DNA from 3 places in the Zoogloea sp. GW822-FHT05C07 genome. Region 3 is predicted to be linked to each of the others. Evidence: predicted binding sites of a transcription regulator. Region 3 holds the regulator's gene; each other region holds the start of a gene.
The links. Region 3 encodes FNR, which switches genes on or off when oxygen is low (the NO sensors DNR and NnrR bind a similar motif). Its sites were predicted from a motif close to TTGANCTAGNTCAA; they were not measured.
Positions count from the first base shown of each region.

Region 1: the regulator FNR is predicted to act here: its motif matches at 1,693-1,706, upstream of AC3QL2_RS05025 (hemerythrin domain-containing protein).
Region 2: the regulator FNR is predicted to act here: its motif matches at 2,185-2,198, upstream of ccoN (cytochrome-c oxidase, cbb3-type subunit I).

Region 1 covers NZ_CM179510.1:1,066,222-1,069,495, forward strand. Annotated here, with positions in the region: gene AC3QL2_RS05015 (flagellar brake protein) at 1-656, opposite strand, end outside; gene AC3QL2_RS05020 (DnaJ family domain-containing protein) at 757-1,113, opposite strand; gene AC3QL2_RS05025 (hemerythrin domain-containing protein) at 1,137-1,631, opposite strand; gene AC3QL2_RS05030 (ClpXP protease specificity-enhancing factor) at 1,732-2,169, opposite strand; gene AC3QL2_RS05035 (glutathione S-transferase N-terminal domain-containing protein) at 2,244-2,840, opposite strand; gene AC3QL2_RS05040 (cytochrome c1) at 2,945-3,274, opposite strand, start outside.
Region 2 covers NZ_CM179510.1:3,927,329-3,930,602, reverse strand. Annotated here, with positions in the region: gene ccoO (cytochrome-c oxidase, cbb3-type subunit II) at 1-642, opposite strand, end outside; gene ccoN (cytochrome-c oxidase, cbb3-type subunit I) at 662-2,083, opposite strand; gene AC3QL2_RS18210 (RnfH family protein) at 2,638-2,916, shown strand; gene AC3QL2_RS18205 (hypothetical protein) at 3,158-3,274, shown strand, end outside.
Region 3 covers NZ_CM179510.1:3,754,695-3,757,968, forward strand. Annotated here, with positions in the region: gene AC3QL2_RS17400 (oxygen-binding di-iron domain-containing protein) at 1-569, shown strand, start outside; gene AC3QL2_RS17405 (SirB2 family protein) at 641-1,027, shown strand; gene fnr (fumarate/nitrate reduction transcriptional regulator Fnr) at 1,046-1,780, opposite strand; gene hemN (oxygen-independent coproporphyrinogen III oxidase) at 1,899-3,274, shown strand, end outside.

The sequences.
Region 1 (3,274 bases), 2.7 Mb from region 3:
CGATCCTCCCTGACGCCCATCGGCGCCTTGGCAAGCAGCATCGCCCCGCCAACGCTCAAATCGAGAATCGTCGCCGCGTGGGAACGCCCGTCCGCTCCGCTCACCGCGGCAATCAGATTGACCCTGGCACGGGCCCCGCGACGGACCACCAGGCCACGGACCTGGCTCGGATAGGTCAGGTGCAGATGGGGAAACGGGACATTGGTGACCTTGAAGATCGTCGTGCCGAAGGCATACACGCTCTTGCCGGAGAACATGCGGACCACGAAGGTCTGCCCTTCCCGCATCAGCAGCACCTTGCCATCCTGGGTCGGGGTGGTCACCAGGATGCTCTTGCCCTTCAGGTAGCCGATCAGCTTAACGTAGTAGCGCTGCTGCCCCGCATCGTTCTGCATCTGCAGTTGCAGCGTGTCACCGATATCCAGCTTGATGTCATCGAACGCGCACAAGTCGTCCGACGGGCGCTCTCCGCTGTCCGTATTCAACCGCGTCTCACGAACGTTGAGCTTGCGGAACAGCCCGCGCTCCATCAGGGCGCGCTTCTGGCTCTCCGTCTCGACAACCACGCCGCGGGCCAGCAGCAACTGCCTGTTCTCATCGTAGAGCGGCCACTCGACCGGCTTGCCAATCTCGATGTCACCGGTCTTGATTCGCATGTAAGACATAAGCCACCCACAGTCTGCCCAACATGGGGCAGATATCGACACGCCGCGTTACGACTTTAGGAGCAACCGGGCCAGCAAGCAGCCGGCAACACTATTTTGCGTCTGGATTGGTCGCCATGCGCCTCAACAGTGCCGCGGACACGTGGGCCAACCCCGCCGCCTCGATTCGCGCCAGCAATGCGGTGATCCGCTGGCCCCGCCGCACGGAGGCCAACTTGTCCACTTTACCGTCATCCTCACACAGTCGCCGCAACTCCTTCAGATCGGCCAGCGCCGGCGGTAAATAACCGGCGTTGCGCAAGACTCGGTTGCTCATGCGGACTTCGGCGGGAACCAGGAGATCGTCGTCCAGCACCAGAGGCTGCCCTTCGCCGGGCAGGCCGGACAACTGTCCGCGGGCGATGGCCTCGCAGATACGTTGTTCCGCCAGACCGTCGAAAATGTTCACAGCCCTGCTCCAGGGAGCCCGGATCAAGCGGCTTCGGACTCTGCCTCGGCCTTCGCGGGCGGCGTGCAGCAGGCGGACGAACCGTCGGCGCAGCCTTCGTCCTTCGGCGGATTGCGGATCTCGCCGGTTTCCGTATCGAAACCGATGGACTCAAGATACGCGGCGAGTGCCGCATCCATCGAGGCCACGTGGTTGTCGAACCACAGCGGCAGTTCCTGGATCAGCTGCCGGCCAAGGGCGGCATCCCCCCGCTCCAGGCGCTGACGGACATCGCGGCAGACCGCCAGCACGCGATCGTGCTCGGCCTTGTGGCAGCCGGGAAAGCCGACGATTTCCATCCAACGGTTTTCCTGGTCGAAATGCTCGACGGTGTGCTCGATGAAGGCATCCATCGCCACCAGCAGGGCTTCGCCGGACACGCCCAGCATGGCGTTGTAGGCCTCGACGAATTCCTGGTGGGTCTGATCCATCGGCCCCAGGCCGAGGGCAAGTTTGTCAGTCCATTCCATGGCAGCCATGACGGAAAACCTCAAAGAGTGAAACGGGGCGCCACTCTAACCCGAATGGCGCGGCCTGGCCCTGAGCCAGATCAAGCACCACCCAGGCCCCGGCGCAGTTTTATTTGACGAGCTTGAGGTGACTGCGGAGGCCCCCCTTGGGCGGCTCAGGCGTGTCGTCGTCGGGCGTTGCCGCCGCAAGCTCGGGCGCTTCTTCGGCGTCCAGACCAGCCTCGCCGTCGGGCAGCCCGGAAACCTCGAAGGCCATGCCGTGCCCGTTCTCGCGGGCATAGATCGCCGCCACGTTGTCGACCGGAACCGAGATGTTCTGGGCGACACCGCCAAAGCGGGCCTGGAAGGCAATCAGCTCGTTCCCCATCACCAGACTCTGGGTCGCGGTGGGGCTGACGTTCAGCACGATCTGGCCGTCCTGCACGAAATTGAGCGGGACGATCGTATGCTTGTCCACGGCGACCGCCAGATAGGGCGTCAGGCCCTGATCGGTACACCACTGGAAGATCGCCCGGATCAGGTAAGGCTTGGTAGAGATTTCGCTCATGACGAAGACCTTCCGGCGAATGCCAAAATGAAGAGTCGCAGCGGGGCCGCCACGCGGCGGCCCCCGTTTGGCAATCAGCGCCGCATGACCTTTTCAGACGGGGTCATCGCATCGATGAAGCCCTGGCGGCTGAAGATGCGCTCGGCGTACTTCATGAGCGGCGCCGCGGAACGCGGCAGTTCAATGCCGTAGTGGTCCAGGCGCCACAGCAGCGGCGCGATCGCCACGTCGAGCATGGAGAACTCTTCACCGAGCAGGAACTTCTGCTTCGTGAACATCGGCGCGAGCTGGGTCAGCTGGTCGCGCACATGCGCGCGCTCCTTGTCGGCACCCTTGGGATTCTTCTCCAGGGCGTCGATATGCGAGAACAGCTCGAACTCGAAGGTGTGCAGCAGCTGACGAGCGCGGGCGCGCATGATCGGGTCAGGCGGCATCAGCTGGGGATGCGGGAAGCGCTCGTCGATGTATTCGTTGATGATGTTGGATTCGTACAGCACCAGATCGCGATCCACCAGCACCGGAACCCGGTTGTACGGATTGATGACCGCGATGTCTTCCGGCTTGTTGAAGAGATCGACGTCAATCACCTGGAAATCCATGCCCTTTTCGAAGAGCACGATACGGCACCGGTGACTGAAAGGATCTGTCGTTCCGGAATACAAATTCATCATCGTTGTGTTACCCCACGGATACAAAAAAACATGCACCACGCGCCGAGCGCGTGGTGCGTCTTGCTAAAAGACAGCAAGGCACTGCATCGACCGGAATGCGCCGATTAGTGCACGTCTCTCCAGTAGTTCTTCTTCAGAAGATAGGAAAGAACGAAGAGAAGGCCAAGGAAAGCGATCACGGCAGTACCGATGGACTTGCGCGTCTCGGCCATTGGCTCACCCATCCAGACCAGGTAGGAGACGAGGTCGGCCACGGCGTGGTCGTACTCTTCGGCCGTCATCTTGCCCGGCTTGGCCGGCGCTTCGATCTCGATTTCCTTCGACTTGCCGCCATGGCCGTCGTCGTGCTCGTTGATCTTGGCGGTCGGTTCTCCCTGCAGTTCGTACAGTACGTGCGGCATGCCGACGTTTTCGAAGACCTTGTTGTTCCAGCC
Region 2 (3,274 bases), 170 kb from region 3:
CGCAGCGGCCGCGACGACCGGAGCAGCCGGCTTGCCGGCATTCAGCGCGGTGCCGAGACCTTGCAGGTAGGCAATCACGGCCTCCAGCTCGGTCTTGCCTTCCAGCGCCTTGCGGGCACCTTGGATTTCCTCATCGGAGTAAGGAACGCCAACCTTGCGCAGCGCGTTCATCTTGGCCTCGATGTCGTCGATCTTCGCCGGGCGGTCGAGCCACGGGAAAGCCGGCATGTTGGACTCAGGAACGACGTCACGCGGGTTCAGCAGGTGGATGCGATGCCATTGGTCGGAATAACGGCCGCCAACGCGGTGCAGGTCGGGACCGGTACGCTTGGAGCCCCACTGGAAGGGGTGGTCATACACGTACTCGCCGGCGACGGAGTAATGGCCATAACGCTCGGTTTCGGCACGGAACGGACGGATCATCTGCGAGTGGCAGTTGTAGCAGCCTTCGCGGATGTAGATGTCGCGGCCGACGAGGCGAACGGGGTCGTAGGGCTTGAGGCCCTCCACCGGCGTGGTGGTGGACTTCATGTGGAACAGCGGCACGATTTCCACCAGACCGCCGATACTGACGGTCATCAGCGTGAAGACGATCAGCCAGCCAACCTTGCGTTCGATAAAGTCGTGATTCGATTGAGCCATGATTATTCTTTCCTCCCGATCAGGCGTGAGCGCCGGCAGGTGCCAGCACCGGAGCTTCATAGGCCTTCTGACCGGCGATGGTCTTCACCATGTTGTAGAACATGATCAGCATGCCGGTCAGGAACAAGACACCGCCGAGAACGCGGATCGCCCAAAACGGGTAGCTAGCCTTCACAGCTTCAACGAAGGAATAAGTCAGGGTGCCGTCCGGGTTGGTGGCACGCCACATCAGGCCCTGCATGACGCCGGAAATCCACATGGAGGCGATGTAAAGCACAATGCCGATGGTCGCGATCCAGAAGTGGGCGGTGATCAGCTTGGTGGAGTACATCTCGGTCTTGCCGTACATGCGCGGGATCAGGTAGTACATGGCCCCGATGGACACCATCGCAACCCAGCCCAGTGCGCCGGAGTGCACGTGACCGACGGTCCAGTCGGTGTAGTGGGACAGCGCATTGACCGTCTTGATCGACATCATCGGACCTTCAAAGGTGGACATGCCGTAGAAGGACAGCGAGGTGATCAGGAACTTCAGGATCGGGTCGGTGCGCAGCTTATGCCAGGCGCCGGAGAGGGTCATGATGCCGTTGATCATGCCACCCCAGGACGGAGCCAGCAGAATCAGGGAGAAGACCATGCCGACGGACTGGGTCCAGTCGGGCAGCGCGGTGAAATGCAGGTGGTGCGGGCCTGCCCACATGTAGGTGAAGATCAGCGCCCAGAAGTGCACCACCGACAGACGGTAGGAGTACACCGGACGACCAGCCTGCTTCGGCACGAAGTAGTACATCATGCCCAGGAAGCCGGCGGTGAGGAAGAAGCCCACCGCGTTGTGGCCGTACCACCACTGAATCATGGCGTCCTGAACGCCTGCGTAGGCGGAGTAGGACTTGGTCAGGGTGACCGGGACTTCAGCGCTATTGACCAGGTGCAGCAAGGCAACGGTCAGGATGAAGGCGCCATAGAACCAGTTCGCCACATAGATATGTGTGGTCTTTCGGGTTGCAATGGTGCCGAAGAAGACGACAGCGTAGGAAACCCACACGATCGTGATCAGGATGTCGATCGGCCACTCCAGTTCGGCGTATTCCTTGCCGGAGGTGAAACCCAGCGGCAGCGAGATCGCAGCCAGCAGGATGACCAATTGCCAGCCCCAGAACGTGAAGGCTGCAAGGCCCGGGGCAAACAAGCGGGTGTGGCAAGTACGCTGCACACAGTAGTACGACGTTGCAAAGAGAGCACAGCCACCAAACGCAAAAATCACCGCGTTGGTGTGGAGCGGGCGGAGCCGTCCAAAGTGCAGCCATTCGGCAACGTTCAATTCGGGCCACACGAGCTGTGCTGCGACGATAACGCCGACCAGCATGCCCACGATACCCCATACCACCGTCATGATGGCGAACTGCCGCACGACTTTATAGTTGTAAGTCTGCGATTGCATGTGAGTCACCTCATCAAAAGAAAACAAAACCCCCCTGACTGCTCGACGGACGGACCGGCGGCAGGCTTCGCGGAAGGATACGCCGCGATAAGGGCGGCATTTTGACACAGATCAACTTTATTGCGCCGCAAGAAGACCTGGGCGACGTGGCGGATCAGGGATTTCAGGAATAAGGCCCCGCTCGCGAATCAGCTTTATGAAGAGATAAGCAAAGTCTTCAAAATCCACTCGGAAATAGTGGTCTTTTTCGCAAATATTCCTGTCGGACTTACGACAATTGTAGGGTTTCGCAGCACGCTCCCTTACAACTGCAACAAGAAAACCATTGATCCATATGGGAAAAGATCGCAATCCTGGGTGGCACAGGATGTGCGGTTGCGTTCGCTGAACGGTCAAGCGACGTTGTGGCAGTCCTTCCAAACCTCAGTGGAATCCGATTGACACGGCGCGCTTCAAGTAAATAGCCGAGCCCTGGACAGCTCTGCCGGCGGGGAATCCAAATCCCGCAGATACCCCGCCCAGCCAGGGCCCGAGCACATCAGGAGTTCCGAACCATGCAAGTCGGCGTTGCTTATTCCGAACCGTCCCAGCAGGTCTGGCTGACCATAGAAGTACCGGACGGCACATCCGCCCGCGAAGCCATCGAAGCCTCTGGGATACTCAAGCAGTTCCCCCATATCGACCTCTCCAGCCAGAAAGTCGGAGTATTCGGGAAGCTGGTCAAACTGGAAGCCCCCCTGAAAGCGGGCGACCGCGTGGAGATCTACCGCGGGATCATCTGCGATCCCCAGACCGTGCCACGTCGCCAGCTGGACGATGACGACGACGATTGAAGACGTTCGCCGCCGCATGCCATGACAGGGCGCCGGGGCCATCGCTCCAGCTTCTGTTGTCGGCATCGCCGGCCACAGGGCAATCAAGTGCCTCGGCACGCCCCTGCCCTAAAGGATTTGTCACCTCGCGCGCGCTCCTTCCACGCGCCCACCCCGGTTTGCGGCCTGCAGACCGGGGTTTCGAATGCGAGCCTTGTTCAGATTCCCTCAAGCCACAGCCAGAAATAGAAGGAGCACGCCCATGAACGCGAACCCGAGTTGGACCGAGCGCACCAAGGCACTCGAAGCGTCCGTCGTCGAAGTCTGCACCCTTGTCCCGGTCTCAGCCGGCCCCGGAATCCTGGCCAAGGAGCTGGCC
Region 3 (3,274 bases):
CCGCGCTTTCGGCGGAGTGCGATCCGACGCGGCTGGCAGGCATCTTCGCGTCTCACCAGGATCCGGACATCATTTCCTCGCTGGCCCTGTGGCTGGAGTTCAAGCCCGATCTGAAGTGCTACACGAGCTGGCTCTGGCAGAGCTTCCTGCCCCATTTCGGCGGGCAGGATTCGACCTTTGTGCCGATCCCCGATTCGGGCATGACAATCCGCCTCGACGGCCTGGAGCTGCAGGCGATCCCGGCCCACTACCTGCATTCGTCCGGCAATTTCCACCTGTACGACCCGAAGGCCAAAATCCTGTTTTCGGGCGATGTCGGTGCGGCCCTGCTGCCGGCTGACCATAACGAGCTGTACGTGCAGGACTTCTCCCGCCATATCCGTCATGCGGAAGGTTTCCACAAGCGCTGGATGGGCTCGGACCGGGCCAAGCGCGACTGGTGCGAGCGCGTTTCCCGCCTGGAGATCGACATGCTGGTGCCGCAGCACGGGGCCATCTACCAGGGCGCCGATGTACAGCGATTCATCAACTGGTTTGCCGCACTGGAAGTTGGCGTGCTGCGCGGCTAAAGTGTTGCGGCCCCGCTTTCGCGGGGCCCGCCGGCAGCTGGGGCTTTGCCGCGGAACGATGGAGGCGCGGCATGTATCTGGCTCTCAAGCATTTCCACATTACCTGCGTGGTGCTCAGTGGTTGCGGCTTCGCATTGCGGGGCTGGTGGTCGTTGAGCGGTTCGCCGCTGTTGCAGGCCCGCCTGACGCGGGTACTGCCGCATATCGTCGATTCCTGCCTGCTGGCCAGTGCGCTCGGCCTGGCCTGGATGGCGGCCCAATATCCCTTCGTGCATGCCTGGCTGACCGCCAAGGTGCTGGGCTTGCTCGTCTATATCGGGCTGGGGAGTGTTGCGCTGAAGGCGAGGCGCCCGCGTGGGCTGCGCGCCGCGGCCTATGTGGGCGCGCTGGCGACGCTGTCGTGGATAGTGTCGGTGGCGGTCAGCAAGAATCCGCTCGGCTGGCTGGCCTGGCTGTAAGGCCAGGGCCGGCGGCGGTCAGGCTGCGTGGTGGTTGAGCAGGCGCTTCAGGCCCGGTGTGTCGAGGATGCGGATGTGCTTCTGCTGGACGGCGACCAGGCCTTCTTCCTGAAAGCGGGAGAAGGCGCGGGACACCGTTTCGAGCTTGAGGCCCAGGTAGGAGCCGATCTCATCGCGGGTCATGCGCAGGTGGAATTCGGACGGCGAGAAGCCCCGCGCGGTGAAGCGCTGGGACATGTTCAGCAGGAAGGCCGCCAGGCGCTCTTCAGCGCGCATCGAGCCGAGCAGCATCATTACGCCGTGGTCGCGGACGATCTCGCGGCTCATGATCTTGTGGAACTGGTGCTGCAGGCTTTCCACCTCCCGTGACAGCTCTTCGAGCCGGTTGAAGGGGATCACGCAGACTTCGCTGTCTTCCAGCGCGATGGCGTTGCACGAATGGTGCTCGGTGCTGATGCCGTCGAGGCCCAGCACTTCGCCGGTCATCTGGAAGCCGGTCACCTGGTCGCGGCCGTCCTCGAGGATCACGTCGGTCTTGAAGGAGCCGGCGCGGATCGCGTAGATCGCCTCGAAGTTGTCGCCGGAGCGGTAGAGGTGCTGCTGCCGCTTGATCTTGCGGCGGCTGCCGACGAGCTCGTCGAGCTGGTCGATCTCATTGGGGTCGAGGCCGAAGGGAAGACACAACTCCCGCAGGTTGCACTGGGAACACGCGACCTTGATGTCCACGACCGTCACCGGAATCACCGATTTCATCTGCACGCGCAATCACCTGAACTGGATGGTTTTACCAACGTTTGGAGCCCTTTGATCCACGTCAATACTGTTTTGGATCGATTCTGCGATTGTTCAGCGCAACCAACAGAAGTGCACCATGAACACGACACAAAAAGACCTGATATTCGATCCCGAGCTCATTCGCAAGTTTGATGTGAATGGCCCGAGGTATACGTCGTACCCGACCGCTGACCGCTTCGTCGAGGCGTTCAACTCCGATGCCCTGGAGCATTGGCTCGGGAGGCGCACTGTCGGCGGAATCGGCAAACCGCTCTCATTATACTTCCACATCCCCTTCTGCAATACGATCTGCTACTACTGCGCGTGCAACAAGATCATCACCAAGGATCACGGTCGCTCCGCCAAGTATCTGGATTATCTTGAAAAAGAAGTGGACATGCAGGCGGCCAAGCTCGACGGGTCGCGGGAAGTACTGCAACTGCACCTGGGCGGCGGCACGCCGACCTTCCTGTCCCACGACGAACTGCGCCGCCTGATGGGCATGGTCCGCAAGCACTTCACGCTGGTGCCGGACGGTGAGTATTCCATCGAGGTGGACCCGCGCAAGGTGGACGAAGCCACTGTTGCGCTGCTGGCCGAGCTCGGCTTCAACCGCATGAGCGTCGGCATTCAGGATTTCAATCCGGACGTGCAGAAGGCGGTCAACCGCGTCCAGAGCGAGGAAGAAACCAAGCTGGTAATCGACGCGGCGCGGGCCCATGGCTTCAAGTCGGTCAGCGTGGACCTGATCTACGGCCTGCCCAAGCAGAACGTCATCAGCTTCAACCGCACCCTTGAGCAGATTCTGGCGCTGTCGCCGGATCGCCTGTCGATCTACAACTACGCGCACCTGCCGACGCTGTTCAAGCCCCAGCGCCGCATCGTTGACGCGCAGCTGCCGTCCGGCGAGACCAAGCTGCAGATCCTGCAACTGGCGATTCGCCGCCTGACCGAGGCGGGCTACGTGTATATCGGCATGGACCACTTCGCCAAGCCGGACGACGAGCTGACCACGGCCCAGCGCCAGGGACGCCTGCATCGCAATTTCCAGGGTTATTCCACCTACGCGGAGTGCGACCTGCTGGCCTTCGGCGTGTCGGCCATTGGCAAGGTCGGTCCGACCTACGCGCAGAACGTGAAGACCCTCGACGAGTACTACGACATCATCGACACCGGCCGCCTGCCGGTGCTGCGCGGCATCGAGCTGACGCCGGACGACCTGCTGCGGCGGGCCATCATCCAGGCGCTGATGTGCCACTTCGAGCTGTCCATCGAGTCCATCGAGATCGCCCACCTGATCGATTTCAACAAGTATTTTGCTGCCGAACTCGCCGACCTGCGCGAGATGGAGAAGGGTGGCCTGCTGAAGATCGACAAGCAGTGGATCACCGTGCTGCCAGCCGGCCGCATGCTGGTGCGGGCGATTGCGATGGTCTTCGACAAGTACCTGCGCGCCGACCGGGAGCGCACCCG